2 regions of the Thermoanaerobacter ethanolicus JW 200 genome follow, and region 2 is predicted to be linked to the other one. Evidence: riboswitches for the same ligand, from Rfam matches in the RefSeq annotation. Region 2 holds a riboswitch; the other holds the start of a gene.
The links. A riboswitch is a leader RNA that binds a small molecule or an ion and turns the genes downstream of it on or off. The one in region 2 is predicted to bind cyclic di-AMP.
Positions count from the first base shown of each region.

Region 1: it holds a riboswitch for cyclic di-AMP, as region 2 does, so the genes downstream of both, EB239_RS07830 (cell wall hydrolase) here and EB239_RS07015 (C40 family peptidase) in region 2, are expected to answer to the same signal.

Region 1 covers NZ_CP033580.1:1,580,915-1,596,846, forward strand. Annotated here, with positions in the region: gene EB239_RS07820 (response regulator transcription factor) at 1-1, shown strand, start outside; gene EB239_RS07825 (sensor histidine kinase) at 1-1,364, shown strand, start outside; gene EB239_RS14975 (hypothetical protein) at 1,451-1,609, shown strand; cyclic di-AMP (ydaO/yuaA leader) riboswitch at 1,668-1,794, shown strand; gene EB239_RS07830 (cell wall hydrolase) at 1,794-2,597, shown strand; gene EB239_RS07835 (TMEM165/GDT1 family protein) at 2,651-3,211, opposite strand; gene EB239_RS07840 (SHOCT domain-containing protein) at 3,451-3,735, opposite strand; gene EB239_RS07845 (SHOCT domain-containing protein) at 3,767-3,955, opposite strand; gene EB239_RS07850 (transposase) at 4,149-5,426, shown strand; gene EB239_RS07855 (response regulator transcription factor) at 5,851-6,546, shown strand; gene EB239_RS07860 (sensor histidine kinase) at 6,509-7,894, shown strand; gene EB239_RS07865 (SHOCT domain-containing protein) at 7,967-8,215, shown strand; gene EB239_RS07870 (creatininase family protein) at 8,298-9,023, shown strand; gene EB239_RS07875 (LbetaH domain-containing protein) at 9,218-9,772, shown strand; gene EB239_RS07880 (PIG-L deacetylase family protein) at 9,773-11,125, opposite strand; gene EB239_RS07885 (ROK family transcriptional regulator) at 11,279-12,424, shown strand; gene nagB (glucosamine-6-phosphate deaminase) at 12,437-13,198, shown strand; gene ltrA (group II intron reverse transcriptase/maturase) at 13,642-15,054, shown strand; gene EB239_RS07905 (phenylacetate--CoA ligase family protein) at 15,220-15,932, shown strand, end outside.
Region 2 covers NZ_CP033580.1:1,417,454-1,433,385, forward strand. Annotated here, with positions in the region: gene EB239_RS06960 (LytR/AlgR family response regulator transcription factor) at 86-853, opposite strand; gene EB239_RS06965 (sensor histidine kinase) at 825-2,564, opposite strand; gene EB239_RS06970 (sigma-70 family RNA polymerase sigma factor) at 2,770-3,345, shown strand; gene EB239_RS06975 (DUF4349 domain-containing protein) at 3,342-4,490, shown strand; gene polA (DNA polymerase I) at 4,556-7,174, shown strand; gene coaE (dephospho-CoA kinase) at 7,186-7,782, shown strand; gene EB239_RS06990 (lytic transglycosylase domain-containing protein) at 7,806-8,366, shown strand; gene EB239_RS06995 (nicotinate phosphoribosyltransferase) at 8,442-9,476, shown strand; gene EB239_RS07000 (ABC transporter substrate-binding protein) at 9,496-11,079, shown strand; tRNA gene EB239_RS07005 (tRNA-Leu) at 11,274-11,361, shown strand; gene EB239_RS07010 (IS30 family transposase) at 11,649-12,692, opposite strand; cyclic di-AMP (ydaO/yuaA leader) riboswitch at 12,879-13,011, shown strand; gene EB239_RS07015 (C40 family peptidase) at 13,017-13,940, shown strand; gene typA (translational GTPase TypA) at 14,060-15,883, shown strand.

The DNA.
Region 1 (15,932 bases), 160 kb from region 2:
AACTGTGGCCCCGCCGCATAACTTTAAGGATAGCTCTTCTTTATTCTGTAGTTTTTTCAGTAATATTGGTTGCGCTTAATGCTTCTGTGCTTTACGGCTTAAAATATTATTTAATATACCAAGCAATGGACCAAGTAACAAGCCAGGCAGAGGCTATAAAAAGTAAACTGGGGGAAATAAAAGAGGACGTCAATTTATCTGAAAAAGATTTGATTTTTTCAAGCATACCAAATGAAAATATTTATACAAAAATATTTGATGAAAAAGGGAATGTCATCTATTCTTCTAAAAGATTAGAAAGAATTAATATTCCTCATGATGTAAACATAGATATTCCTGTTAAAATTGACAAATATGATAAGGATTTTACTTACCTCAATACCATTTTTAAAAGCGATGATAAAGTGTTCTATATTCAAGTGATAAAAGACATGGAAAATGAATATTTGTTTTTGAAGCTACTTTTTATTTTGATGTTTTTTGCGGATGCGGCAGGAATTTTTGTGTCCTTTATTGCAGGATATTTCGTTACAAAGAGGGCTTTAAGACCTGTGGATTATATGGCAAAAGAAGTAAGAGAGATAGATGCCCATGGGTTAAATAAAAGACTTAAAATATATGGAGAAGACGATGAACTTACAAGATTGGCAAAAACCTTTAATGACATGCTGGATAGGTTGGAAGATTCTTTTAAAAGGCAGAACATGTTTGTCTCTGATGCTTCTCACGAACTTAGAACCCCAATTTCTGTAATAAAAGGGTATATTGACATGTTGGATAGATGGGGAAAAGAGGACAAAGCCGTATTGCAAGAGGCTATAGAGGCGATTAAAAGAGAAACGTTAGACATGGAGCATCTCATTGAAAGACTCCTTTTGTTGGCAAAAGGAGATAATAAGTCAATAAAGTTAAATAAGGAACAATTTAATTTAAAGGATGTAATAAAAGAAGTTGCAGAGGAAATAAAAATGTTAAATGAAAGCAAAAATATAGTTGTAAAAGGGCAAAATGACATAAATATAACGGCTGACAAAAAACTCATTAAAGAGCTTATAAGGATATTTTTAGACAATGCAGCAAAATACACTTCTTCAGATGGCAATATAGAAATTGATGTGGGGAAAGATAATTCAAAAGCCTATATAAAAATTAAAGATGATGGCATAGGTATACCACAAGAAGATATTCCACATATTTTTGATAGGTTTTACAGAGTAGACAAAGCGAGAGCCAAGGAGACAGGTGGGGCAGGATTGGGATTAGCTATTGCTAAGTGGATTATTGAGGAACACAAAGGAAGTGTCACTGTAAAAAGTGAAGTAGGGAAAGGTAGTGAATTTACCATAACATTGCCTTTAAGGTGATGTTATTTTTTTATCGAACTTTGCTCTTGAAATTCTATATATTGTGTGGTATTATAATAATACAACAATATATAGAGGTGATTAAAATGAAAAACCAAGTGGCAGAGGATAAAAAACAGCTAAAAGAAAATAAAGCTGATCAAAATAATGTAAATGTGTTTACATGTCCGGATTGCGGTGCTAAATTGGTTCATGAGGGAGGTTGTGTTTTCTGTCCTTTCTGTGGTTACAGTGAGTGCCAGTAAGTACCTATCTTTCCACCAGTTTAATATGGACACAAGTTAAATATCCGGCTATAATTTAGTTAAAAATATGCCGAATCCCCGATAAGGGGTACGGGGGAACTAAATTGGGGTGAATCCACTTTTGTGGTAGGGTGTCCCTAACCCGAACCCGTCAACTAACCTCGGAGGCAAAAGGGGGAACAACATGTTTAATATTCGCATCAAGGTCAAACCTCTCATCGCATCAGTTATAGCCGGATTGTTTATTTCCCAATCAGTATTTGCCGCAACTTACACAGTTAAACCCGGCGATACCTTATGGGGTATAAGTCAAAAATACGGGACTACCTATACTAAGCTGATGTCTTTAAACGGCCTTCAAAATACAATAATATATCCAGGGCAAGTTTTACAAGTGCCGGGCAGTGATAACACATATGTTGTCCAAAAAGGTGACAGCTTGTACTTAATTGCTTTAAAATACGGTATTACTGTTGATATGCTCAAATCTGCAAACGGATACAAAAGCGACATAATATATCCTGGACAAGTCTTTATTATACCCCGGGATACTTCTTCTAATAGGACATATCAGGATGTCAGCAGAGGTTCTATTGAAAGGGGTGTAATACCCTACACAAAAGATGAATTTGACCTCCTTGCGCGACTTGTTACCGCGGAAGCAGATGGAGAACCATACCAGGCTAAAGTAGCAGTTGCGGCCGTAGTAATAAACAGAGTTAAAAGTGGTATTTTCCCTAATACTATAAAAGACGTGATATATCAAGTCGATGCATACGGAAATTACCAATTTACTCCTGTGTTAAATGGGTGGATAAATAGACCTGCCTCAGCTGACGCTATAAGTGCAGCAAGAGATGCGTTAAGTGGTGTTGACCCAACAAACGGAGCCTTGTATTATTTTGACCAAAGTTCTACTAATGCGTGGTTGTGGTCACTTCCTATAGCGGCAAGAATAGGTAATATGGTTTTCTGTTACGGCAGGTAAAACTTCCGATGAGAGGGTCAAAAACGGGTACAATTTAAGTACCCGTTTTTGACTTAGAAAAACAATTTATACAAAGTAGAAAGACCAAAGGCGATGAATATGAAAGAAGATAGATATTTTAAATATTTTGAAGGGATTCTTTTATTAAAATAAATGCCTACAATTATCCCTAATACATCTGCTAAAAATATTCCAAGAGTAGTGCCTATTAATATGTACAGAGGACTGTTGTATGATGCAGTCAAAGCTATAGCAGCCAATTGCGTTTTGTCTCCAAATTCTGATAGTACATATGTACTTATAATAGTTGCAACAGGACCGTATTTTGAATTTTTTATTTTTTCCTGTTTTGTTTCTTCCTCTATTAAAGTTGAAATTCCAAAAAACAAAAATAATAAAGCAGCTGAAAATTTTATATAAAAAATGGGAATGTATTCGGTGATATACGAACCAAATATCACAGCAATACCATTGTTTATTAAGGCTGCGATAAATATACTTATAAGAACAGTCCTTACTTTAAAAAGAGTAGCAAAGGCCATTGACATGAGCTGTGACTTATCTCCCATCTCAGAAGTAAAGATAAGGACAAATGATGTGACAAGTGCCTCCATTTTATTGCCTCCCCAACTATTATATTTGCTCTATAAATAAATTAGGACCTTTACATAATATGTAAAACATATTATGTAAAGGTCTCGTTCTTTAAGGTAAAGCCAGGGTTTCCCGATATGTTGACTTTACCACATATAAGCTATGCGAACTACTCCCCTTTACTCAATATATTGTAAAAAATTTATCATAAAATGTCAATAGGAGCAATGTAAACAACAATAATGTCAAATTATTTAGCTTATTTTTTTAACATTTTAACTATTTCTGTATATTCGTCTGAAGTAATTTCACCTCGAACGTATCTTAACTTGGCAATTTCTAATGCTTCATTATTAGGATCTGTATCGTGTTTTTTAAAAAAGTTAACATTTCTAATCTGTTTTACTAGCAAGTAAATTACTACACCTATTAAAATTAAGAACAATATATTGGTAAGTCCACCGCCGAACCAAGTTCCATAGCCACAAGGATAATATCCTCCAAACCAACGACCTAAACCACCCATCATATATCCTCCAAACATTATTTTCTTCTCCTCTCTAAATATTTAAATTTTACAAAATACTTTTTAATTTGTTATACTCTTCTTCTGTAATTTCACCTTTAGCCAAGCGTATATCAAGTATTCTTTTTGCTTCGTTTGTTTGGTAATTTTTGTTTTCATGTAAATTATTAATCATTCTTTGCAGGTCACCTGTTTTGTACAAATAAAAGCCAATTGCCAAGATTAATATAAGACCCATACTTTTCAACTCCTTTCTATTTATCGAATAGGCTTGTGCAAAATTCAAAAGCCTTCATTTAAGCGATTCTGAAGACATACTTTTTTTCTATCACTCTTGAATTTTTTATCTTTTATGTAGGATTTCACCTCCCATTTGTCGAATTATTATATATACAGCATGAAAATATTTCTTAAGGAGGAGGAAATCCTACATGTACCAGCTTCAATTACTTTTAAATATACCTGAACTCTTTACTTCCCAGTCTAAAATAGACTTTTATTCTTCTATGTTTAAAAATCTTGATCTGTCTTCAATACCTGAATTCCCTTCCTCTAGTCCTGGCCGTAAGGGTTACTCTCATCATGCAATGTTTAGAGCTTTTATTGTTATGAAAGCTGAAAGATTCGGTACAATTTCTGACCTTTTAGATTATCTCCGCAATAATCTTATCATTGCTCATCTTTGTGGCTTTAACATCCTTAAACCTCTTCCTTCTTATTGGACTTTCCGCCGTTTTATTAATGAGTTCTCTCATGATTATTTGACCTCTATCTTTCAAAATCAAGTCAATATCCTCAAAAATATGGGTATTATCTCTGGTGAGTTTATTTCCATGGACTCTACCCCTATTAAAGCTAACACTAAGTTAAATAACCCTAAGTCTTTTTCTAAAAATAAATTCTCTAAAGATAATCAGCCTAAGTCTGATAAGGATTGTAAATTAGGCGTTTATTCTGCTTCTAATGATTCTTCTAATAAACGTTATAAGTTTTATTGGGGCTATAAAAATCATATTATTGTTGATGCTATCTCTGGATTACCCATCGCTGAAACTACTACTCCTGCTGATGTCCCTGATTTTGATGTCGCTTTGTCTTTACTTGCTGATACTAATAATTGGTTTAAACTGACTGGTACTAATTTTATCGCTGATAAAGGTTATGACGTTAAGAAACTCTATAATTATGTTAGAGATACTCTCCATGGTCATTGTTTTATTCCTCTTAACAAGCGTAATTCTAAAAATCCCCCTCTGACTGATGATGGTTATATGGTTTGTGAAGCAGGTATTAAAATGCTCAAAGACGGCAAGCAATATTTTGATGGTTTTATTAAGCAAAAATTTGTTTGCAAGTTCTGCAATTCTAAAGATGACTCTGCTTGCCCTATTCAGCATCCTAAATATTTTAATGGCAAAAAGCATAGAGGCTGTACTAAGTATGCTATTATATCTTCTGATTATAGGTCCTCTATTAATAGAGACTCCCTATATTTTAAGGCTGTCTATAAATTGAGGATTGAATCAGAAAGATATAATTCCCGCTTTAAAGCTCTAGATTTTGAAAAAGCTTATGTCAGAAATATTAATTCTGTCAGCAACCTTAATACTTTTGGCCATATTACTTTGCTTACTGTCGCTATTGTAGCTATTAAACTGGGTAAATTTGATGAGTTTAAGTCCCTTGTTGGTCTGATGCAATCGGCTTAACTTTTGCTGAATTTGGTTCATGCCATTTTTTAACATTTGACTTCTACAGGATATTTATGCCCTTTTTTAGCTCCTCTTTTTGTCTTTTCTTTTCCTTTACCACTTTCTTTATGTTCGATTGTCAGTCCTAATTACTATATATTGTATGTCATACATATTTTGGCTTTTGTTCGTGATTATTTTTATTAATTTTGCACATCCCTATTTATCGAAAAATTGTTAACTTGCTTTCACCTTTATTTTAAAACTTACTTTTGAAGAAAATATGAAGAGAAAATAAATACAGTTTAATTAAAATAATTTCCAAAAGTAGGCGATTAGATTTTTGCAAACTGTGATGTATAATATATTAAAAGAAGTTTATCAAGCTATCTTCATAAGTTATTCATAATTTTGCTGCAAAATAATAAAGGGTGGATGGAAGATGAATAAGAAAATATTTGTGGTTGATGACGAAATAAAAATACTGGAAGTTGTAAAGTCATATCTTGAGCATGAGGGATTTAGCGTTATTACCGAAACCAATGGCAATAACGTTTTAAATACATTAAAAAAAGAAAAACCGGATCTTGTTATACTTGATCTTATGTTGCCAGGTATTTCAGGAGAGGAACTGTGCAAGAGAATACGGCAGTTTTCCAATGTTCCGATATTGATGCTTACAGCAAAAGTTCAAGAAAGTGATAAAATTAATGGATTTTCCATAGGTGCTGATGACTATCTTACAAAACCATTCAGCCCACGTGAATTGGTTATGAGAGTAAAGGCAATATTAAGGAGGACAAGTGATGATGTACCTCTTGCTGAAGTAATGTCTTTTAATAATGATGACCTTGTGGTCGATTTTAAAGCACACACGGTGAAGAAAAAAGGAGTAGTTGTAAATCTCACTCCAAACGAATTTAAAATTTTAAAGTTTTTAATTCGCAATCCTAACAGAGTCTTTACAAGAGAAGAATTAATTGAAAAAGTTATGGGATTTGACTATGAAGGCTATGACAGGACGATTGATGCACATATTAAAAATTTAAGACAAAAAATTGAAGACGATACGAAAAATCCAGTGTATATTAAAACGGTGTATGGTGTTGGATATAAATTTGGTGATGGAAATGTTTAGAAATAATTTAAGAACAAGGACGGCTATTGTATTTATTTCAATAGCTCTTATATCGATTGTTATTGTAAGTATTACAACAAACATCTTAATAATAAATAGCTTTGGAAATTATGTTACAAAGTCAACAGATAAAGAATTTAGCAATATAGCTAACACTCTTGCTGCAGTGTATAAATCTGAGGGAGGTTGGAAAAGTACAACAGGGCGTGAAATTGGCCATGCAGCTATGATGGAAGGGTATGGATTAAGACTTAGAGATAAAGATGGTAAGATTATATGGGATTTTTCTTCAATGTCATATATGATGAATATGATGGGAAAATGGAATAAGAAAAATATTTCTAAAAAAACTCTTCCCATCATTGTGGATGAAAAAACAGTGGGATATGTGGATATAATTTATTATGGGCCGATGATGATGAGTGACTTGGATTTTAAGTTTTTATATGACATTAGCAGATATAATGTTATAGCAACGGTGATAGCTATTTTTATAGCATTGATTATAAGTATTTATGTGTCAAATTATATTACAAGACCGTTAGTTAATATTACGGAAGTTGCTAAAAAGCTTGAAAAAGGTGATTTTACTGCAAAGGTATATGATATACCTAAAGAAGAAGAGCTATTTAAGCTCACAGCGGCAATAAACCACCTTGGAGAATCTTTAAAAAATCAAGAAATACTAAGAAAACAAATGACCTCTGACATTGCACATGAGCTTAGAACACCATTGACAACATTGCAGAGTCATATTGAAGCAATGCTTGATGGGGTTTGGGAGCCGACGCATGAAAGACTGAAAAGTTTAAATGAAGAAGTCTTAAGACTTATAAACATTGTAAAAGACCTTGAAACATTGAATAAATTTGAATCTGACATGTTAAAGCTTAATAAAATCAAATTTGACGTAAGCGAATTAGTAAAGAACATTTTAACAAATTTTGAAGCATCTTTTGCTGAAAAAGAACAAGAAGTTGTAAAGAACATAGAAGATAACATTATGTTGTTTGGTGATAAGGACAGAATAGCACAGGTCTTCGTTAACCTAATATCAAATTCAAATAAATATACTCTTGTAGGTGGCAAAATAAAAATAGACTTTTATAAAGATGGCGATTATGCAGTATTTATTGTAGAAGATAATGGAATGGGTATATCAAAAGATGATATTCCTTTTATTTTTGAAAGGTTTTACAGAGGAGAAAAATCAAGAAATCGTGAAACAGGTGGAAGTGGAATAGGGCTTTCGATTGCAAAAGCCATAGTACTAGCCCATGGAGGCAAAATAAACGTTGAAAGCGAGATAAATAAAGGGAGTAAGTTTACTGTTAAAATTCCCCTATAAAAACTGGTTCATAAGTTTTTCATAATGGCGGTGTATAATTATTTTTGAAAGGAAGAAAGGAGGGAAAATATTATGATGAGAATGATGTATGGCTGGGGTTGGGGATATGGCATAGGTGGATTTATTTGGAGCATTGTCTGGATGGCAATAGAGATAGGTTTAATAGTTGCTGCAATATACTTTATTATATCATTATTTCGAGGCACAAAAAATAGAAACAAAGAGAGGGATGCGATAGAAATTTTAAAAGAAAGATATGCAAGAGGGGAAATAAGCGAAGAGGAATATCTTGAAAGAAAAAAACGACTTGAAGAAAAATAATTGTAGTATGTAGGTATATTTAAATTTGATTTGAATTATGATATCCTTAATTTGTAATAATCAAAATAGGGAGAGAAGTTACATGTATTTAATAAACTATGCTTCTGATGACTTTCAAAAAAACTTGCAAAAATCAGATATAGTTATAATTCCTGTAGGCTCTGTTGAGGCTCATGGACATCACCTTCCTTTGGGAACTGATATTTTTTCGCCTAGACTTTTTTGTGAGATGATTGAAAGAAAAATTGGCGATTATGTGTGGATTGCACCTGAAATACCATATGGGCAAAGTTACGACTTATCTGTCTACCCTGGCACAATTCATGTGCCTTCAGAAGTATTAGCGGAGTACGTGTATGCAGTGGGTAAAAGCTTATATGAAAATGGACTTAAAAAACTTATTTTTTTAAACGGACATGGGGGAAACATAAATGCTCTCAATCTTGCCAGTGAAAAGCTAGTCCAGCTTGGAATGGTAGTTTTAACAATAAATTGGTGGCTGGACTTTACAAAGGAAATACTTACTATTACACAAGGTCAAGGCCATGCAGGAGAAGATGAAACCTCAGCTATTTTGTATTACAACGAGAAACTTGTTCAAATGGATAAAGCGACAAAAAATTTAAAAAAGCCTCTTTATAGGGTTTACTTTAAAGACAGAGGAAAAGTATTTTATGAAAATGCCATGTCTGGAGACGCTACTCTTGCAACAAAAGAAAAAGGTGAAAAAATTTTTGAATTATTGACAGAAAAGATTATAAAGATAATCTTGGATATCCGTGAAGGAAGGTATTTTGTAGAGGAATAAGGGGAAAAGACATGATTGTATCTTTTACAACAAGCCTTAAAAGCTTTTAAATGAAGCTTTTAGGGCATTTTTATTTTATAAAATTTTCTAAACTTTTAATTTCATTTTTTCGTTGTGTATTTACTTTTTTTGCGATATAATGTAAACAAGTATTATAACCTGATATAAATGTTAGGTTATATGAGGTGGAAATTATGATTAGGGAAGATATATTTGGGAATTCTCCTCAAATTGCTCATACAGCTTACATAGATAACACAGCGATTTTAATTGGCAATATTGTAGTAGGAGAAAATGTCTACATAGGACCTAATGTTGTTATTAGAGCAGATGAAGTTGATGAAAATTACAAAGTGGGTAAAATTGTTATTAATGATGGTGCAAGTATTTATGATGGAGTCAATATAAATACAATAGGGGCTTCAAAAATTGAAATAGGGAAAAATGCTATTATTTCCAATGGAGCAATAATAAAGGGAGAATGCTATATTGGGAATTGCTGTAATATCAATATAAAAACTATAATATTTAACTCTTACATTGGTGATAATTGTTACATTGGAATAAACGCTATATTGGAGAATGTAAAAATAAATGACAATATGATGGTGGAGTCTGGAAATATTTTAAATGAAGGCAATGTAGCTTTATTGGTGAAACCAATTTCAAAAGAAAAAATTGATGTAATTTACAAAATGAGTTCTGCAAATAAAATTTTAGTAAATGGCTACAAGTTAATAGGATATTGATTATTTTTCTTTTTTCAAAAGTCTCCACGCTGTTTTGTCAATAAGATATTTATTAGAAGTAGTGGTAGCAGATAAATATATTGCATCAAAGTCTATATTTATAGGAATAGTGATATGAACTATTCTATTTTTTATATTGACATCTCCTTTTCTATTGACTAATTTTCCATTTGTAACTTTTACATTTATTCTTGTAATTTCTTTATGACCTTTAAATAGTATACCATATAAGTTGTATTCATAAAGTGGCTTTGCAGGTTGTCTACACTTTATAGCTACGTGTAAATTATTGTTTTGCATGTATGCATATACTCCTGTTATATCAACACTTCCATTTTCATAATCTCTAAAATTATCATATTCTGGATCTATTATCACTTTATAATCATCAAATTTACGGTTTTTATTGTATTTTTTCAATATACCGTCTTCATAAAACCCATACAGCTCTGTTTTTCTGTCAAAGGCCAATAAAAAGTCTTTCATCACTTTTATCTGAGTTTTATACATCATTATTGCTTCTCCCTTTTTGTCAATATCGGTTTTTGCAAGAGGGTATAGATGCCACTCTGTTCCTGTCTTCAAAAGATTTTGAGGAGGATTTAGATTTAATTGAGGGTGTTTTCCAAAAGGCAGTGGCCAGTCTGTGCGATGAACTATGTAAAGAAATTGAGGGAGATTTTCTTTTTTAAGAAGATATAAGGTATATTTTACAAAACTATTTGTTGCCCAATGGTCGGGATGAAGCTCATTTGGATGAGGATATACAATAAGCGTAGGGTCATATTCTTTTATAATTTTTGTTAAATCTTTTATTATGTTTTCTCCTTTGTATTCTACTTTCAGAGTGTATGAATTATCATAGGGGCTTATTGCTGTCTTAGTACCAAAGCTTTTATAAGGTACATTCCAATATTTCCACCAAAGAGGAGCTAAACCTTTATCAGGATATCCTAAAAAAATAATGTTTTTCCCTTTTACTCCTAAGTATTTTAAAGCAGAAAGAGTCTCTTTCTGTCTATCGTATCCAAGACGCAAAAAATCATGAGGGGTTGGAAAAGGAATGTCATAATTTTCAATAACTGCCCTTTTAAAGGAATCTCCATTAGTTATTATTACGACTTTTACCTCACCACCATATCTCATAGTGTCTTGAATAAGGCCAGCTGAAGCCAATGTTTCATCGTCAGGGTGAGGTGCAAAGACTAATACTCTTTGATAAATTTGAGGAGTTGGATAAAGTTTTTTAACAGGAGTTTTGCTTTCATAATTATAAGTTTTTAATTCTAATCCAGCAAAGGCTACAAAAAGTATTAAAATAATTATTGCAATGTATTTCATTTTTTTATTCATTATAAGACACCTTCCTTGTATATTTGTAGTCTCAAAATTTATTATTTACATTTTTCAAATTATTATGGTATAATAATTACAGGAAAATGTTCGGATATCGAACTAATTTTTTTAGATAATTAGTTCAGATAATGAACTAATGGAGGCGAGATATTGAAAGACTATACTAAAGGCACTTCAGGGTTAATTAAAAATATCAATAAAGCCAATGTTTTAGATGTTATTAAAAAGATGCAACCCATATCGAGAATAGAGGTTTCTAAAGTTTTAAAAATGAGCAAATCTACTATTTCTGCCATTGTAGATGAGTTGATTGAAGAAGGTTTGGTAATAGAAAATGGTTACGGAGAAAAAGGTACAGTAGGGAGAAAGCCTATACAGCTTTCTTTTAATCCTGATGCTAGATTTGTTATAGGGATAAGTGTTGAATCTACAAATTCGATAGGAATTCTGACTAATTTAGAGGGGAAAATTTTAAAAAAGATAAAATGGGAAACTGGCATTAAAGAACAGGCTTTTAATGGAATTGTGAAAGGGATAAAAGAACTTGCTGAGGAAGATAAAAATATAATAGGAATTGGTATTGGTCTTCCAGGAATCACAGATATACAAAAAGGAATTGTTGATGCACCAGGATTGAAATGGAGTAATTTTGATTTAAAGAAAAGGTTGAGTGAAATTTTTAATTATAATATCTACCTAGACAATAGTGTAAATTATGCCGCATTAGGAGAGAGATGGATTGGTTGTTGCTGTGAAATAGAGAATTTTGTGCTTATAAACATAGGAAATGGTATAGGCTCGGGAATATATGTAAATGGTACTTTATTACGAGGCAATAGTTACGCTGCAGGGGAAGTAGGGTACATGGCCATAGGAGAGGATGCTTTTGAAAGAGTTTATTCTTACGAGGATTATGGTTATTTTGAAAGAAAGGCTTCTTTGTCTTCTTTAGTTGAATCAGTTTCTAAAAGTTTGTCTTATGTAAAAACTATTGAGGGTGTAGTAAAAGAATATAAAAAACAAAATCCTGCTTGTGTACAAGCTGTATCTCAATTTATTAAAAATTTAAGCATGGGTATTGCCAATATTGTAAGTATTTTAAACCCAGAAGCAATAATAATTGGAGGAGACATCCTAAACTATGAAATTGATATACGCCAGGAGTTAAAGGAGAAAGTGAAAAGGATTGTGCCTTTTGATTTTGACATTAAAGTAGCTCAACTTGGTGAAGATGCTTCTGCTATTGGGGCGGTAGCCGATGTGCTTTTAAATACAAATAATTTAATTTTACTATAAGGAGGCCATAAGATGAAAGTAATTATAACTGTAAATTATGACGAAATGAGTAAAAAGGCAGCAGAAATTGTGAAAAAGCAAATCAAAGAAAAACATAATACGGTTTTAGGGCTTGCTACAGGTTCTACGCCTCTGGGGATGTATAAACATTTAATTGAGATGTATAAAAGAGGGGAAATAGATTTTTCTAATGTCATTACTTTTAATTTAGACGAATACATTGGTTTATCTCCAGACCATCCTCAAAGCTATCATTATTTTATGTTCCACAATTTTTTCAATCATATTAACATTAAAAAAGAAAATGTTCATATTCCAAATGGCATAGCCGAGGATTTAGAAGAAGAGTGTAGAAAATATGAAGAAGAAATTGAAAAAGCAGGTGGGATTGACTTGCAAATATTAGGTATTGGTGTCAATGGACATATAGGATTTAATGAGCCGGAGGAGAGCATAGAGACTAAAACTCATGTAGTTACTTTGACAGAAGATACAATAAATGCTAATAAGAGATTTTTTAAAAGCGCAGAGGAAGTACCAAGAAAGGCGATTACTATGGGACTTGGAAGTATCATGAAAGCAAAGAAAATTGTCCTTTTGGCTTCTGGAAAAAATAAAGCAGAGGCAATAAAAGAAACTATAAAAGGACAATTGACTACTAAAGTGCCTGCTACTGTTTTAGCTTTACATCCCGATGTAATTATAATAATTGATAAGGAGGCTGCTTCACTTATACCCGATGAAGATTTAAAAGAAATAGAAGTAATTGTTTAATAGGCGAAAGCCTATTTTTTTATGTGCGCCCGGCATGGGCGATAGCTAGGCGGTGAAAGTCCGCTGTGGGCTTGGTAGTGGGAACCACTAGCCAAGAGCAAGGGTGTCCATCGTGAGGTGGAATCTGAAGGAAGCTTAAGGCAAAATCTCGGTCTGATGAACAAGAACCAGATAAGAGGCTGAATTGGGGTGGATGAGTTTGCGTAACAAAACGAAGTCCAACACTACCCGAATCCCATACAGTAAATCTGGCAGATATATGAGATGAAAGTTATCGTTCTTACCCGGGGAGGTCTCAAGGATAAGTCATGGAAGTAAAATCTGAAGTGACAACCCATGCAGTGATGTATGGCTGAACCTTGAGAAGTCAGCAGAGGTCATAGTACTTATCTAGACATGAATAGATAAGGAAGGACCGAACGTTAGGAGGTTTTGGAAATCTTATGGACTCGAAAGATATGCAGAGACTGCAGACAACTCAACAAAGAGGCTATCCGTTGAATAGAGAAATGGAATTTCAAAAGACAACGGAAGTGCATAGTATATCATCGGCGTCGGAAGATGGAAGAAACGAAGTACAAAGATATACCAGCAAGATGCTTGAAATGATAGTAGAACGAAGGAACATGGAAGCAGCATACAAGCGCGTTGTTGCAAATAAAGGAAGCCATGGAGTCGATGGGATGGAAGTAGATGAACTTCTACCGTATCTCAAAGAAAACTGGGCAACCATAAAACAACAACTGCTGGAGGGGAAATACAAACCACAACCAGTGCGAAGAGTAGAAATTCCCAAACCAGATGGAGGAGTAAGACTACTAGGAATACCTACAGTACTAGACAGACTAATACAACAAGCAATAGCCCAAATACTAAATAAAGTCTACAACCATACATTTTCAGATAGCAGTTATGGATTCAGACCAGGACGCAGTGCAAAAGACGCAATAAAAGCCGCAGAAGCATACATAAATGAAGGATACACGTGGGTTGTAGATATGGACTTAGAAAAGTTCTTTGACAGAGTAAACCACGACATAATAATGTCCAAACTAGAAAAGCGGATAGGAGATAAAAGGGTACTAAAGTTAATACGAAGATACCTAGAATCAGGAGTAATGATAAACGGAATCAAAGTATCAACAGAAGAAGGGACACCCCAAGGAGGGCCATTAAGTCCCCTATTAGCAAACATAATGTTGGACGAACTAGACAAAGAACTTGAGAAACGAGGGCATAAATTCTGCCGATATGCAGATGACTGCAACATATATGTAAAAAGCAGGTCTGCAGGAAACAGAGTAATGAAGAGCATAAAGAAGTTCATAGAAAGCAAATTAAAACTAAAAGTCAACGAAGCAAAAAGTGCTGTAGATAGACCATGGAGAAGAAAATTTCTTGGATTTTCATTCTATACAAAAGAAAACGAAGTAAGAATAAGAATCCATGAAAAATCCATCAAAAGGTTTAAGGAAAAAGTAAGAGAAATAACCAATCGGAACAAGGGAATAAGCATGGAAAACAGAATAAAAAGACTAAATCAAATAACAACAGGATGGGTCAACTATTTTGGATTAGCAGACGCGAAAAGCATAATGAAAACCCTTGACGAATGGATAAGGCGAAGACTAAGGGCATGTATATGGAAACAATGGAAGAAGATAAAAACGAAGCATGATAACTTAGTAAAACTAGGAGTAGAAGAACAAAAAGCCTGGGAATACGCCAATACAAGGAAAGGCTACTGGAGAATATCAAATAGCCCAATCCTAAATAAGACTCTTACAAATAAATACTTTGAAAGCATAGGTTATAAGAGTTTATCCCAAAGATATCTAATTGTACACAATTCCTAATGAACCGCCGTATACCGAACGGTACGTACGGTGGTGTGAGAGGACGCTGAATAAAATAATTATTCAGCTCCTACTCGATTTAGCAAGATTTTGCAATTGAGATATAATATAATTGTCAGGGAAAAATAGGTTACAAAAGGTGCTACTTTAAAGGAGAGATAAGCTATGATAAAGGTGATGATGGAAGGATTTAAATTATATAACCATAATAAATGGCCTCGTGAAAAAATAATGGAATATAGCAGTAAGCGTATGAGAGAAATGATAAAACACGCCTATACTTCCAGCAATTTTTATAAAACTCTCTATAAAAGAGCAGGAATAGAATATAAAGATTTGGACGCTGTTCCTATTGAAGAATTGCCTGTGATAGATAAAGAAATGATTAGAAATAATTTTTTTGATATAGTTACTGATTCTATCTCTTCCAAAGAGATAGAAATGGCAATGAAAAATAGTGAATTAATGGTGAGGATAGGAAAATATATCCTTGTTCATACTTCCGGCAGCACAGGCAAGCCTTGTAATTTTCTGTATGATATAGATGCTTTGGATATGATAGAAGCCAATATGGTTCGGATAAGCATAGGCGGGAAAAAGGAAATTGGATGGAGTGATTTCCCTATAAAGGTATTGTACGTAGCTTCTGTAGGCAGCGGTTATGCTTCTACTGTACTTGCTATGAATGGAATTAAAAAATATCGAGCTAAAAGTATGGTATTAAATGCTGCAGACCCTATTGATACTTGGAAAGATAAAATTAAAAATTTCAATCCTAATTATTTGGCTGGTTATCCTTCCTGCATAAAAATATTGGCTGATATGCAACAAAGAGGCGAAATAAATATAAAGCCTAAGAAAATAATTACAGGAGGAGA
Region 2 (15,932 bases):
TTTAAACGATTTCAGTCAATTTGAAATGAAAAGAAGAAATTAAACTATGAAAAGAAATATATATAGATAAAAAGAAATGACAGGGTTAATTATCCCTGTCAAGACCCAGCAAAAGTTTTAGTTCTTTTATTTGAGATTTGCCTACAGGTATTTGGGTTTTTTTGTTGTCATCCATTACCACCCAGTAAGTGCCTTTGAACCAAGGCAATATTTCTATTATTTTATTTAAGTTAACAATGTAACTTTTTTGAACCCTAAAAAAGGCATTTTCTTTAAGCTTTTCTTCAAGGCTTTTTATCGTTCCTTTGTATATAAAATTGTCACTTTTAGTTTTTACCATAACGTCTCCTTCATAGGCTTCTGCAAAAATTATTTCATCTAAATCGATAAGTTTTATTCTTCCATTTTTTTCAACAGCTAATTTTTCTATTTTTTTGTTTTCAAATTCTAAGGGGGGATTATATTGTTGTTTCCATTCCATATCTTTATAAAAGGTTCTTATTTTTTCTAATGTCTTATATAGCCTATGCTGACTTATTGGTTTTAAAAGATAATCAAGGGCTCCTATTTCAAAAGCTTCTATTGCGTGCATATCATAAGCGGTTACAAAAACCACATAAGGCAGTTTCCCGACAGAAGATATATGTTTTGCTACATCGGAACCGTTTATTTTTGGAATGTTTATGTCGAGAAATACTACTTCAGGCTTTAACTCTTCTATCAATTTTAGCGCTGAAAGACCGTTGTCAGCCTCTCCTACAATTTCTATGTCTTCATACTCACTAAGAAGATATTTGAGTTCATCTCTTGCAGGTGGTTCGTCGTCAATAATTAACGCTTTCAATTTCTTCATATACATCATCCCTTTTTAAGTAAGCTTTGGGTATTTTAAAAGAAACTTTTGTACCAATCTTTTCTTCGCTTTTAACTACTAGAGAACATTCTTTACAAAATATAGTAGTAAGCCTTTCATTTACATTATAAAGACCAATTCCTGCTCCATTGCCAAAACCTTTTCTCAAAAGATTTTGTTGGTCTTCTTGTTTTATTCCTATTCCATCGTCTTCTACACAAAAGCTAATGTAGTCTACTTTGTCTTTTATTTTTATTTTGATAGTTCCACCATTACCTTTCGGGAGGATACCGTGTTTTACGGCATTTTCAACTATTGGCTGAAGGGTAAAAGAAGGCATGTAATAGGACAGTACACTTTCATCAATGTCTTGTTCTATGTTTAGTTTATCTCCAAAACGAGCTTTTTCTATATATAAGTAAGCATTGATATTATTTAACTCTTGCTCAATAGTGACATACTTTCCTACATTTTTTAAATTGTGTCTAAAATATTCACTTAAATTTATTAAAAGTGCTCGCGCTTCATCAGGTTTTGTTCTTATAAAAGATATGACAGTATTTAAAGCATTAAACAAAAAGTGAGGATTAATTTGAGCTTGTAAAGCGTTAAGTTTTGCTTCAGTAGCTAATTTTCTCTGATATTCTGCATCAGCAATTTCTAATTGATAAGATATTAAATGTCCTAACCCTTTTGCAAGCTCAATTTCTGTATTTGAGATGACATTATTTCTCGATTTATTTCCTCCTTTGTAGAGTTTTAATGTTCCTACCACTTTATCGTACTTAAAAAGAGGCACAATTACAGCAGAGGATAAAGGACAATCCTCATGGGAACATCCGATTTCTTCTTTTGATTTGGCTATGCGGATTTTTCTGGTTTTTAAAACTTCTTTTGTCGCTTTTGTGAGTACTGGTGTACCAGGTTTATGGTGGTCTGAAGCGATACCTACGTGGGCTAAAATTTTCTTTTTGTCAGTTAATGTAACAGCCGATACATTTGTGGAATTATATATTATTTCTGCTGTTTTTTGTGCCGATTCTTCATTTAATCCTTTTCTTAAGTATGGCAGAGTTTTGGATGCAATTTCAAGGGCGATTTTTGCTTGCATGGCAGAGATTTGTTCTTTTTCATCGAAGACCGATTTAATTATTATCATAAATATAGCTATACCTGTTGCATTGACTATCATCATAGGTAATCCTATAATATCTACCAATTCTAAAGCTTGGGAAAAAGGCTTGGCAGTTGTTAAAATGATTAACATTTGTACAGCTTCACCTATAAATCCTGCTACAAATGCCAATTCCCAAGGGACATGTTCCCCTTTATAATATTTTCTTATAAGTCCACCAGAAAATCCTTCTAAAATAGTAGATACGCCACAAGACATTGCTGTAAAACCACCTAAGAAAAATCTGTGAACTCCTGCTATTAAACCTGCACCTAAACCTACTAAAGGGCCTCCTATTAAGCCTGCTACCATTGGACCTACCACTCTTGAGTTTGCAATAGCGTCTTTTATAGGTACACCGACGTAAGTTCCTGCAATACCTATTACCCCAAAGATGACCATGGTCAAAAGAAGGTCTTTTTTTGTAACGCGACTGTTATAGATTATTTTTTTGAAAAATTCTGCCTTAGAAAGCACAAAAGCTAGAAGAGCTATTATGCTAAACCTTTCTGCAAGTATTATCAGAAGCTCATACATATTTGTTCACTCCATTATCAAAAATTTTCTAAATTAGAAGGATAAAGTAATCAGCATGTCGTATTATTAATATATATCTTAATTATATTTATTCTACAGAAATAACTTTTTTCCTGCAACACATATTTTCCATATATTGCATCTTAATATTTGGGAACAAGTTTTATTTTTTTACGTCTAAATTGAATGAAAGGGAGGTTAGAAGGTGGGACAGGAGGAGTTGTTGGAGAGGGCAAAAGCTGGAGATGTGGAGGCTTTTGAAATTCTCGCAAGTGAGCATCAAAAATACATCTACAATGTGATATTAAGGATTATTTTTGACAGAGAAGAAGCATTAGACCTTACGCAGGAGACGTTGCTTAAAGCGTATTTAAATATAAAAAAATTTAAAGGGAATAGTAGTTTCAGAACATGGCTTTATAGAATTGCTGTAAACAGTGCTATAGATTATTTAAGAAAAAGAAATGTGGAAAGAAGTAATTTTAGAGAGATAGAGGAATTTGAAAATGGAGTAAAAGATTTTGAAACTCCTGAAGAGGTGGTAGATAAAAAATTAACTGCGGAAATTGTAATGAAAGAAATAAACAAACTTCCTATAGACTATAAAGTGGTTTTGATTTTAAGAGATATAGAAGGTTTAAACTATGAAGAAATATCCAAGATAATGAATTTGAATTTAGGCACTGTAAAGTCTCGCTTGTGGCGAGCAAGGAATCTGCTTAAAGAGAGAATAAAGTCTTTGCCAGAATTTTTATCATTAGACGAAAGGAGGCAAGTATGATGGATTGCAAAAAGGCACTTCAACTTATACCCCGATATATAGATGGTGAATTGGATGTAGCACAAAAGGAAGAATTAGAAAAGCACATAGAAAGCTGTGAAAGTTGCAGAAAAGAATATCAACTGGAGAAAAATATAATAGAAAGTTTAAAAAATATGCCTCCTTTAGAACTACCTGAAGATTTCAATAAAAAAATACACGAAAAATTGGTTTACCAGAAAAATATTTTAGAGAAGAAAAAAGAAAGGCTAAAAAAGACGTTAACAGTAGCAGTTATTGCAGCTTCTTTCATACTTATGACAGTATTTGTAGTAAATATTTTTAAATTTGATAAATCCTCACGAATAGAATCGAGTGCTCCTTCAAACAATATCAAAATGACTCAAAGTGCTGATTTGTCTAAAAAGGAAGGAATTAATAATGAAGTTAATATGTTTTCAATCACTGGTCAAAGAGGATTGCCAGCAGGAACTTCAAGGAAAATTACAAAAAATGCAACCATCTCCTTAGAAGTAGAAGATGTCAATGTATGTTATGATAAAGTGTTTAAATTGGTAAAAGAAGCAGAAGGCTTTATTGAAAGTTCTGATGAAACTGTATTTACCGATAATACCAAAAGGATAAATCTTGTTTTGAAGGTGCGGGAAGATAAATTTGAAAGTGTGATTTCTCAGATTAAAGAATTTGGTAAAGTAACAGCTTTAAGAATAGATAGTAAAGACGTTACAGAGCAGTATTATGATTTAAAAGCAAGACTAAAAAACTTAGAAATAGAGGAACAAAAACTTCAAGACATTATGAATAAGGCTTCTACAGTCAAGGAAATGCTTGAAGTAGAATCCGAAATAAACAGGATAAGAAGCGATATAGAATCAATGAAAGAACAGTTAAAAGTATGGGAAAATCTTACGAGGCTAGGAACCATAAATCTTTTAATAAGAGAGGTTTCCAAGGTTGAGAAACCTACGACTCTAGTTTCTTTTAAGGGAATCGGTAGAGATATAAAACAAGCTTTTATAAATAATGTAAATTTTTTAATATTTTTTATAAAGAAGCTGATAATAATATTGGCAATAGTTTTACCTTATGGTGCACTGGCTTTTATTGGGTATAAAGTGTATATCTATTTCAAAAAAAGAAGATGACAATTTACATCTTCTTTTTTTTGCGGTATATTAAAATACAAAGAAATAAAAATGGGAGTGATTTAATGTCTAAATTTTTAGTAATTGACGGGAGTAGCCTCATGTACAGAGCCTATTATGCCTTGCCAATGCTTACTACAAGTGAAGGATTACATACAAATGCCTTATATGGCTTTACTATGATGCTTATAAAACTTATTGAAGAGGAAAAACCTGATTATATAGCTATAGCTTTTGACAAAAAAGCTCCTACTTTTAGACACAAAGAGTATCAAGACTACAAAGCTACAAGACAAGCAATGCCTGAGGAACTCACAGAACAAGTAGACCTTTTAAAAGAAATTATAGATGGCTTTAATATAAAGACTTTAGAATTAGAAGGTTACGAAGCCGATGACATCATAGGTACTATTTCAAAGCTGGCAGAGGAAAAAGGAATGGAAGTGCTTGTAGTTACAGGAGATAGGGACGCGCTTCAATTAGTTTCAGATAAAGTGAAAGTTAAGATTTCTAAAAAGGGTATAACTCAGATGGAGGAATTTGACGAAAAGGCTGTTTTAGAAAGATATGAAATAACTCCTCAGCAATTTATTGATTTAAAAGGGTTAATGGGGGATAAATCTGATAATATCCCAGGGATACCTAATATAGGAGAAAAAACAGCGATTAAACTTTTAAAAGAATTTGGCAGTGTTGAAAATTTGCTTCAAAATCTTTCTCAACTCAAAGGTAAGATAAAGGAAAATATAGAAAATAATAAAGAATTAGCTGTAATGAGTAAAAGACTTGCAACTATAAAAAGAGACATTCCTATTGAGATAGATTTTGAGGAATATAGAGTAAAAGACTTTAATGAGGAGAAGCTTTTGGAGCTTTTTAATAAATTAGAATTCTTTAGTTTGATTGATAACATAAAGAAAAAAAATAACGTAGAGATTGTAAATAATCATAAAGTTCAAAAATGGTCAAAAGTAGATATAAGAAAATTAATAACTTTATTGCAAGACAGCAGAAATATTGCTTTTTATCCACTAATTTATGAAGGGGAAATAAAGAAAATAGCTTTTTCTTTTGGAGAGGATACTGTTTATATTGATGTTTTTCAAATAGAAGATTTAAAAGAGATTTTTGAAAAAGAAGAGTTTGAATTTACAACCCACGAAATAAAAGATTTTTTAGTTAAACTCTCTTATAAAGGAATAGAGTGTAAAAGCAAGTACATAGATACTGCTGTAATGGCTTATCTTTTAAATCCTTCTGAGTCTAACTATGATTTGGACCGCGTGCTGAAAAAATATTTAAAGGTGGATGTTCCATCTTATGAAGAGGTATTTGGCAAAGGTAGGGATAAAAAGAAGCTTGAAGAAATAGGAGAAGATATACTTGCAGATTACATTTGCAGTAGATGTGTACATCTATTCGATTTAAGAGAAAAGTTGATGAATTTTATTGAAGAAATGGACATGAAAAAACTTTTATTAGAAATAGAAATGCCTCTTGTAGAAGTTTTAAAATTAATGGAAGTAAGTGGTTTTACATTAGATAAAGAAGTCCTAAAAGAGCTTTCACAAAAAATAGATGATAGAATAGCAGAAATACTAGATAAAATTTATAAAGAGGCAGGGTATCAATTTAATGTAAATTCCCCTAAGCAATTAAGTGAATTTTTGTTTGAAAAGTTAAATTTACCAGTAATAAAGAAAACAAAAACAGGATATTCTACAGATTCTGAAGTTTTAGAGCAATTAGTTCCTTATAATGATGTTGTCAGTGATATAATAGAGTATAGGCAACTTACAAAACTTAAATCTACTTATATAGATGGATTTTTGCCTCTCATGGATGAAAACAATAGAGTACATTCTAATTTTAAGCAAATGGTCACTGCTACAGGCAGAATAAGCAGTACCGAGCCGAATCTACAAAATATACCTATAAGAGAAGAGTTTGGCAGACAAATTAGAAGAGCTTTTATTCCGCGGACTAAAGATGGGTATATTGTCTCGGCTGATTATTCTCAGATTGAACTAAGGGTTTTAGCACATGTTTCGGGGGATGAGAAGCTAATAGAATCTTTTATGAATAACGAAGATATACATTTAAGAACAGCTGCTGAAGTTTTTAAAGTCCCAATGGAAAAAGTTACACCTGAAATGAGAAGAGCGGCAAAAGCCGTAAACTTTGGTATAATATATGGCATTAGCGATTATGGGCTTTCTCGAGACCTTAAAATATCAAGAAAAGAGGCAAAAGAGTATATAAATAATTATTTTGAAAGATACAAAGGAGTAAAAGAATATATTGAAAAAATAGTGCGATTTGCAAAAGAAAATGGCTATGTGACTACAATAATGAACAGAAGAAGATATATTCCTGAGATAAACTCAAGAAATTTTACTCAAAGGTCGCAGGCTGAGAGGTTAGCAATGAATGCTCCAATACAGGGAAGTGCGGCTGATATAATAAAAATGGCAATGGTTAAAGTTTATGAAGATTTTAAAAAATTGCAGTTAAAGTCTCAACTTATATTGCAAGTGCACGATGAGCTTGTAGTAGATACGTATAAAGATGAAGTAGATATTGTAAAGAAAATATTGAAAGAAAATATGGAAAATGTGATAAAACTAAAAGTTCCTCTTGTTGTTGAAATTGGTATAGGGCCCAATTGGTTTTTAGCCAAGTGAGGTGTACAAAAATGCAAGTAATTGGACTTACTGGCGGTATTGCATCAGGAAAAAGCACTGTTTCTAAGCTTTTAAAGAAGATGGGTGCTGTGATTATTGATGCAGATATTGTATCGAGAGAAATAATGGTAAAAGGAACAGAAGCATATAATAAAATTGTAGAATATTTTGGAAAAGAAATTTTAAAGGAAGACGGAGAAATTGACAGAAAAAAATTGGGTAATATTGTGTTTGCTGACAGAAGGAAGCTTAAAAAATTAAACGAAATTACTCATCCTATAATAATAGAGCGGATAAAAGAAAAAATAGAAGAAGAAAGAAAAAAAAATCAGCAAAATGCAATTGTATTAGATGCAGCTCTTTTAATTGAAATGAAACTTTATAAAATGGTAGATGAGGTTTGGCTAGTAGTAGTAGATTCAAAAACTCAAATAAAGAGGGTTATGGAAAGGGATAAACTTTCTTATAAAGATGCAATAAACCGAATAAAAAGTCAAATGCCTTTGGATGAAAAGATGAAGTACGCAGATTTTATAATAAACAATAGCAAAGATTTTAAAGCTATGGAAAAACAAGTTACACTATTTTGGGGAAGATTTGCAACATAAATCATAATATCGGAGGAGTTACTTTGAGGAAAAAAGTTGCGGTAATATTTTTGATATTAGTAGGTCTTTTGTTTACTTACGAGTTAAATACTCATTATTTTTTAAAAAAAATTTATCCTCTTAAATACCACAATTATGTAGTTTATTACGCAAAAGAGTATGGCGTAGACCCCTATCTTATTTTTGCTGTAATAAAAGTAGAAAGTAATTTTAAAAGTGATGCAATTTCTAGCAAAAATGCTATAGGATTAATGCAAATTTTACCAGATACTGGAAGATGGATTGCCAATAAAGTAGGGATAAAAAACTACAGCGATGATATGCTTTTTGAGCCTAAATACAATATTCAGATGGGGACATGGTATTTGACTTATCTTCTTAAAACTTTTAATGGAAATATACAGTTAGCTGTAGCAGCTTATAACGGAGGTAGTGGAAATGTAGATGCATGGCTTAAAGACAAGAGATTTTCCAAAGATGGGAAACAGCTACATGCTGTTCCTTATCCTGAGACAAATAGATATATAAAAAAGGTGTTAGCAGTTTATCAGATATATAAATTTATATATGAAACTAAAAGTTGATATGAATATACAAAAAAAGCTGAAAAATTGGTATAATAGTATCGTTAAAAAAGAAAATAAAAAGGGAGGACACAAATGAAACTATTAAAGCATTTAAAAGACTTAAATGAAGTAAAAATTGAAAAGGATAGGGAGTTTTTCTCAGCTACTCATGAAGAAATAAAAAATGCATGGACTACAGATGTGTATTTTTTAAGAACCCAGGATATTTTGTCATATCTTGGTGTACAAGATAAAATAGTCACAGCGGAGATATTTCCAAGAAAAAAAGGAGTTTTTGCAGGGTTACCAGAAGTAATGAGTTTACTTAAAGACAAAAATGTGGAAGTATGGTCTTTGGAAGAAGGGGACACTTTTGAAGCTAAAGATACAGTAATGAGGATAAAAGGGCCTTATAGTGAGTTTGGAATTTATGAGACGGCAATATTAGGAATTCTTGCAAGTTCTTCCGGTTGGGCAACAGCAGCAAGGGAGCTTAAAGAAGTTGCCAAAGACAAACCAATATTATGTTTTGGTGCAAGGCATGTACATCCAGCTGTGGCACCTGTGATGGAAAGGGCGGCTTTAGTAGGAGGGGCAGATGATGCCAGCTGTATTTTAGGTGCAAAATTAATGGGGAAAGACCCTAAAGGGACAGTACCTCATGCTGCTTTTTTGCTTGCAGGAGATACATTAGAAGTGGCGAAAGCTTACAGAGATATAACTCCCCTTGATGAAAAGATAACCATTTTAGTTGATACTTTTAAAGACGAAGTGGAAGAGGCTTTGAGGGTTGCTGAATTTTTAGGGGATAGATTATACGGAGTAAGACTTGATACTCCATCAGAAAGAGGTGGAGTTACACCTAGTTTAGTGTATGAACTAAGGCAAAGATTAAATCAAAAAGGATTTACAAATGTAAAAATTATAGTTTCTGGAGGTTTAAACCCAGAACGGGTAGCAGAACTTTCTGAAAGTGGAGCAGATGCTTTTGGAGTAGGAAGTTACATATCTGATGCTCAACCTATTGATATGACAATGGATATAAAAGAAGTGGAAGGAGTACCTATTGCTAAAAGAGGGAGAATTCCTGGAATTATCGAAAATAAAAAATTGAAAAAGATAAAATAGTTTTCGGAGATGATAGTTAATGAGAAAATTTATTATATTATCTTTCATTTTGATGTTTATTTTTACAGGATGCAAAACTACTCCGCAAAATATGGTAAATTTACCTCAAGCATCTGAGGACAAAACTAAGATTGAAGAAGAAAAGCCAGTAGAGGGTGGCACTTTAAGAGTAAATATTACTTCTTTTGATACATTAAATCCTTTTTTGAATGACAATGAGAGAGTAAGGCAAATGTTAAATTTGTCATTGGAAGGATTAGTTACCTTGGATAAAACTTTAAAACCTATTCCTCAATTAGCAGAAAACTGGCAGATAAATGGACTTAATATAAAATTTTATTTAAAAAAGAATGTTAAATGGCAGGATGGAGTAAGTTTTACAGCTAATGATGTAAAATTTACTTTTGATTCTTTTAAAAATAAGGATGTAAAAAGTCCTTATAGGGATATTCTCATTAACTATCTCTCCTCTTATAAGACAAATGGTGATTATGAATTTGAAGTTGTTTTAAATAAACCTGTTGCAAATCCAATAGCTTTGTTTACTTTTCCTATTCTAGCTGAGCACCAATATAAAGGTAAGGAAGATATTTTAAATAAAGATATTGTACCTATTGGTACAGGGCCATATAAGATATCTTCTTACAGCGTTGGCAGAGAAATTATTTTTGAAAGAAATCCTTATTATAGAGGCGACAAACCTTATATAGATAGTATAGTGTTTAAAATTGTGCCTGATGAAAATGCTATGATAACATCTTTTCAAAGCAAAGAAGCAGATTTTACTTTTTTAAGTGACATAGACTGGGATAAATACAAAGAGATTTCAAACGTAAATATTTATAAATACGTTATGCAAGATTATGTATTTATGGCCCCTAATTATCAAAAGCCAGCTTTGAAAGATTCAAATGTCAGGAAAGCGATGTGTTATGGAATAGATGTTGACAAAATTTTGAGAGATGTATATTTCAGTCATGGGTTAAAGTCATGTATTCCCGTTCGCCCTGATTCGTGGCTTTATAGCAATAAAATAGTATCTCATAATTACGATATAAAAGAGGCAAATAAAATATTAGAGGAAAGTGGTTGGAATTTAGTTAAAGGGATAAGGAGCAATGGAACTTATCAGCTCAAATTTGATTTGCTGGTAAATGCAAATAATCCATATTTGATTAAAGTTGCTCAAATTATAAAGAATAATTTAAAAGATGTAGGAATTGAAATAAACATTGTACCAAAAGATTGGGGCAATTTACTAAGTTCTGTATATTCGGGTAAATTTGATTTGGTGTTAATGGAGTGGAATTTAAGTTATAATCAAGATATGTCTACAATGTTTATGACAAAAGGCAAAGACAATTTTATGGGTTATAGTAATTCTAAAGTTGATGAAATATATAGTAGAATTTTTTATGATTCAGAAGAGAATTCTTTAAAAACAGATTATCAGGCTTTGGAACAAGTTTTTTTAGAGGAACAACCCATAATTGGCCTTTTCTATATTGAAGGAGCAGTTATGGCATATGACAATGTAAAAGTTGTGGACCCTACTGGATTTAATGTTTTTAACAATATAGAAAAATGGTATATCAAAAAATAGGTATTGACACTGACCTAAAAAGATTATATAATTCATAGTGTGACGAAATTAAATAAAGCGTGCGGTGGTGGCGGAACTGGCAGACGCGTACGTTTGGGTGTATGACTATTCAGTGATGGATATTTTAATTGAAATGATTAATAGGTTTGCCACCTTGACAAACGAGTTAAGTGAGCAGTATAATAAAAACGCAGGCGGGCGTGCTGGAATTGGCAGACAGGCATGTTTGAGGGGCATGTGAGAGATGATCTCGTGTGGGTTCAAGTCCCACCGCCCGCACCATAAATAAAAGAGAAAAGAGGCGTTAAGCCTTTTATTTTTTTGTCACACAAATTATTAATTTTTTATAAAATATATTAAAAAAAGATTAAAAAATATAAATTGCAATATTAAATGCAACACCTAATGAAAATCATGTAGATATAGGATTTGGAACAAATCATATATAACCTTAAGCCCATCTTAGTTAACAAATTGAGCGAAGGTCGTGATTTGTCAAGGGTTAAAGTCAGGCGAAGCCTGCCCCTTGACAAATCACGAACGAGCTCTAAACTTTATAAGGGATGGGCTTAACAGATTTTTGCCAGCTCTTCATAAAAGTATTCCTTAGGCGTTTTGTAATTTAACAATTTTCGTGGAAGGTTATTAAGCCAGTTTTCTACTCTCTTTATCGTATCTATAGATAAATCTTTAATACTTTTACCTTTAGGGATGAAACGTCGTATAAGACCGTTATGTCGTTCATTTGTAGCTCTTTCCCAAGATGAATATGGATGTGTATAATATACTTCTACGCCATATTCTAAAAGAGCACTTTCTAAATCACTAAACTCTGTACCATTATCAGATGTTATTGTTTTAAATACTTTGTTTAAATTGTCACCAAACATATCTTTTAATTTTGATAATGCATCTTTAACAGATTTATTGTCTTTTGCATCTAATAAGAATATTATTTCATGGCGAGTCTTACGCTCTATTAATGTTAAAAGGACCTTGTCATTAGATTTCTTGCCAATTAACGTATCTATTTCCCAATGCCCAAAAACTTCACGGCTTTCAACTTCTTTAGGCCTAAAATCAATACTTTTGCCCATAATACGTTTATTTTTACGATTTTGTTTCTTCCTTGGTTTTAAACGTAGTTTTAAAGGTAAATCAATGTTTTTAACTTTTAATAATCCTCTATCTATATAGTTGTACAGTGTTTTAGTACAAACAATGGTTTTATTATTCCAGCTTGGGTCTTTTTTACAATAGCCTACAACTGCATCTGGTGACCATTTTTCATTTAATATTTTATTTTCAGCATATTTCAAGAAATCTTCTGCTTTAGCTACTTTAAATTTAGCTCCGCAATTTGAACGATTTTTTTCGTAGATAGCTTGACCGGTTTCAGGAAAATAGCTTGTATAAGAAGATAAATCACTTCTAAGTTGTGTAGTAGTTCCACGTTTAATTTCACGGCTTATAGTGCTTGGAGATCGATTAAGTTTTTTAGCAATATACCGAATACTTCTTCCTTCTTTGAGTAATGCATAGATCTCTCCTCGTTCATAGCTACTTAAGTGTTTAAAAGAACGCTTTTTTGTGGTATCATTATTATGAACCATAGTGAAAATCCTCCTTGTATGATGTTTAGTTGACACCTATATCATACACGATTTTCACTATGGTTTCTATTTTTTTATCTGTTGCATTTAATTATACAACTAACCAAGATTAAAAAATTTAAGAAATTATAATGTAAACATTGACTTTGACTGTAGGATATGATAAGATAAGACAAAAGGACAAAATATGCAATCTTGCCGAATCCGAAAGGTACGGAGGAACCGCTTTTTGGGGTTAATCTGTAGCTTTAAGCTGCAGTAGGGATACCTTCTGTCCCGCACCCGACAGCTAACTCCGGAGGCAATAAAGGAAGGAGATTTGCAGTGGATCAGCGAATAGGAAAGATGATTTTTGGAATTTCTGTGTTTGGTGCGACGCTGATTGGTAGCTCTTTTTTGAACCCAGCGTTTGCGGAAGGATTGGGAGTTGGAAAGATTACAGGCAATTATGTAAATGTGCGGACTCAAGGAAGCTTATCAGGAAGTGTCATTGCCCGCTTAAATTGGAATGACACAGTGACTGTGTTAGATAAGGAAAACGGGTGGTACAAGATAAAGCTTTCTGATGGAAGAGAAGGATGGGTTTTTGGTGAATATTTATCCGTAAGAAATTCTTCTAATGTCTCAAGAGGAGATTCGGAAAAAGCAGCAAGTGTTGGTATAGTGACAGGTAGTTACGTTAATGTGAGAAGTGAAGCGGGTTTATCTGGCAGCGTTGTAGCACAGCTTAACAAGAATACTACAGTGAATGTGTTGGGTAAACAAAATGGGTGGTATAAAATAAAGCTTTCGGACGGAAGAGAAGGATGGATTTACGGAGAATACTTAGCAGTGAGGAGCTCTTCAAGTATCTCAAGGGGTGAAGTAGATAGGAGTTTGATAGATAAGTTAATAGATTTTGCCAAGTCTTTTGTGGGGACTCCTTATGTCTATGGAGGTTCAACTCCAAAAGGATTTGATTGTTCCGGCTTTGTTCAATATGTTTTCAAGAATGTAGGTATTAATTTACCAAGAACGGCAAATGAGCAAGCTACTGCAGGAGAATATGTAAGTTATAACAATCTTCAACCAGGAGATTTGGTATTTTTTAAAACTTTAGGAAGCAGTGTGATAAATCATTCAGGAATATATATAGGTAATGGTGAGTTTATACAAAGCTCTTCAGGTAGAGGGAAGGTCATAATAAGTCCTTTAAACGAAGGGTATTATAAAGAACATTATGTTACAGCAAGAAGAATTATAAAATGACCTATGATAAAAAGAGTGCTCTAGAGAGTGCTCTTTTTTATATTGACTATTTTTATTCCTTGAGATATTATATAATACTGTATACGCGATATAGCCTATTTTATGGAAGGAGATACCTTATGAAATTTGTAAGAGAAGATGTAAGAAATATAGCCATTATTGCTCATGTTGATCATGGTAAAACTACTTTGGTTGATGCTATGCTTAAACAAAGCGGTATTTTTAGGGCAAATGAAAAAGTTGAGGAAAGGATCTTGGATTTTAACGATTTAGAAAGAGAAAGAGGTATAACAATTCTTGCTAAAAATACTGCTGTTAGATATAAAGATGTGAAAATAAATATAGTGGATACCCCAGGACATGCAGATTTTAGCGGTGAAGTAGAGCGAGTATTAAAAATGGTAGATGGGGTACTTTTGTTGGTAGATTCTTTTGAAGGACCTATGCCACAGACCCGTTTTGTATTAAGTAAAGCATTGGAACTGGATCTAAAACCTATAGTTGTCATAAATAAAATTGATAGGCCTGATGCAAGGCCTCAGGAGGTTATTGACGAAGTCTTAGATCTATTTATTGAATTAGGAGCAAATGATGACCAAATTGATTTCCCTGTTGTCTACACCTCTGCAAAAGAAGGTATAGCAAAATTAAGTTTAGAAGAAGAGTCTCATGACTTGAGACCTCTTTTTGATACGATTTTAGACTATATTCCTGCACCAATAGGAGATATTGAAGCACCATTACAACTTATAGTGACTACTTTAGATTATGATGATTACATTGGGAGAATTGCCATTGGAAAAGTAGTTAGAGGAAAAATAATTTCAGGGGAAGAAGCGGCTATATGTAAAAGAGATGGGTCAATACAAAAAGTTCACATAAATAATCTATATCAGTTTGAAGGACTAAAAAGAGTGCAAGTAGAAGAAGCAAGCTTGGGAGATATTGTGGCGGTTTCTGGCATAAGCGATATTGAGATTGGAGAGACCATTGCAGATAGAGATAACCCCGAGGCGGTAGACTTTGTTCGCATAGAAGAGCCAACAGTTTCTATGACTTTTAGTGTAAATACCAGTCCTTTTGCTGGAACTGAGGGTAAATACGTTACTTCAAGACATTTAAGAGAAAGGCTTTTTAAAGAGCTAGAGACAAACGTCGCATTGCGAGTTGAAGAAACAGATTCTACTGATTCTTTTAAGGTGTCTGGAAGAGGAGAGCTGCATCTTTCTATTTTAATTGAGACTATGAGACGGGAAGGGTATGAATTACAGGTTTCTAAGCCTACAGTGATTTTTAAAGAAATAAATGGAGTAAAAATGGAACCTATTGAACTTTTGACAATAGATATTCCTGAAGAATATATGGGAGTTGTGATGGAAAAATTAGGACCGAGAAAAGCTGAATTGATGGATATGCACACATTAAAGCCAGGAACTATAAGGCTTAAGTTTAAAATACCTACACGAGGCTTAATAGGGTATCGGTCTGAATTTTTAACAGATACAAAAGGAAATGGCATAATGACCTCTGTCTTTTATGATTATGCACCTTACAAAGGAGACATTCCTTCTCGTACGAGAGGCGCTCTTGTAGCTTTTGAGACGGGGGTTGCGACAACTTATGGCCTTTACAATGCTCAAGAGAGAGGGACACTTTTTATAGAGCCAGGTACAAAAGTGTATGAAGGGATGGTTGTGGGAGTTAATTCAAGAAGTGGAGATATTGATGTCAATGTATGTAAGAAAAAACATGTGACAAATTTAAGGTCTGCAACGGCGGATGAAGCTTTGAGGCTATCTCCTGTAAAAAAGATGTCTTTAGAAGAAGCATTAGAATTTATAGATAATGATGAATTGGTTGAAGTTACTCCTCAAAGCATTAGAATACGAAAAAAGATTTTGGATTCACAACAAAGATATAAAAATGCAAAATATAACAAATAAGGGAGCCTTTTTGGCTCCTTTATTATTTATGTGCGCCCGGCATGGGCGA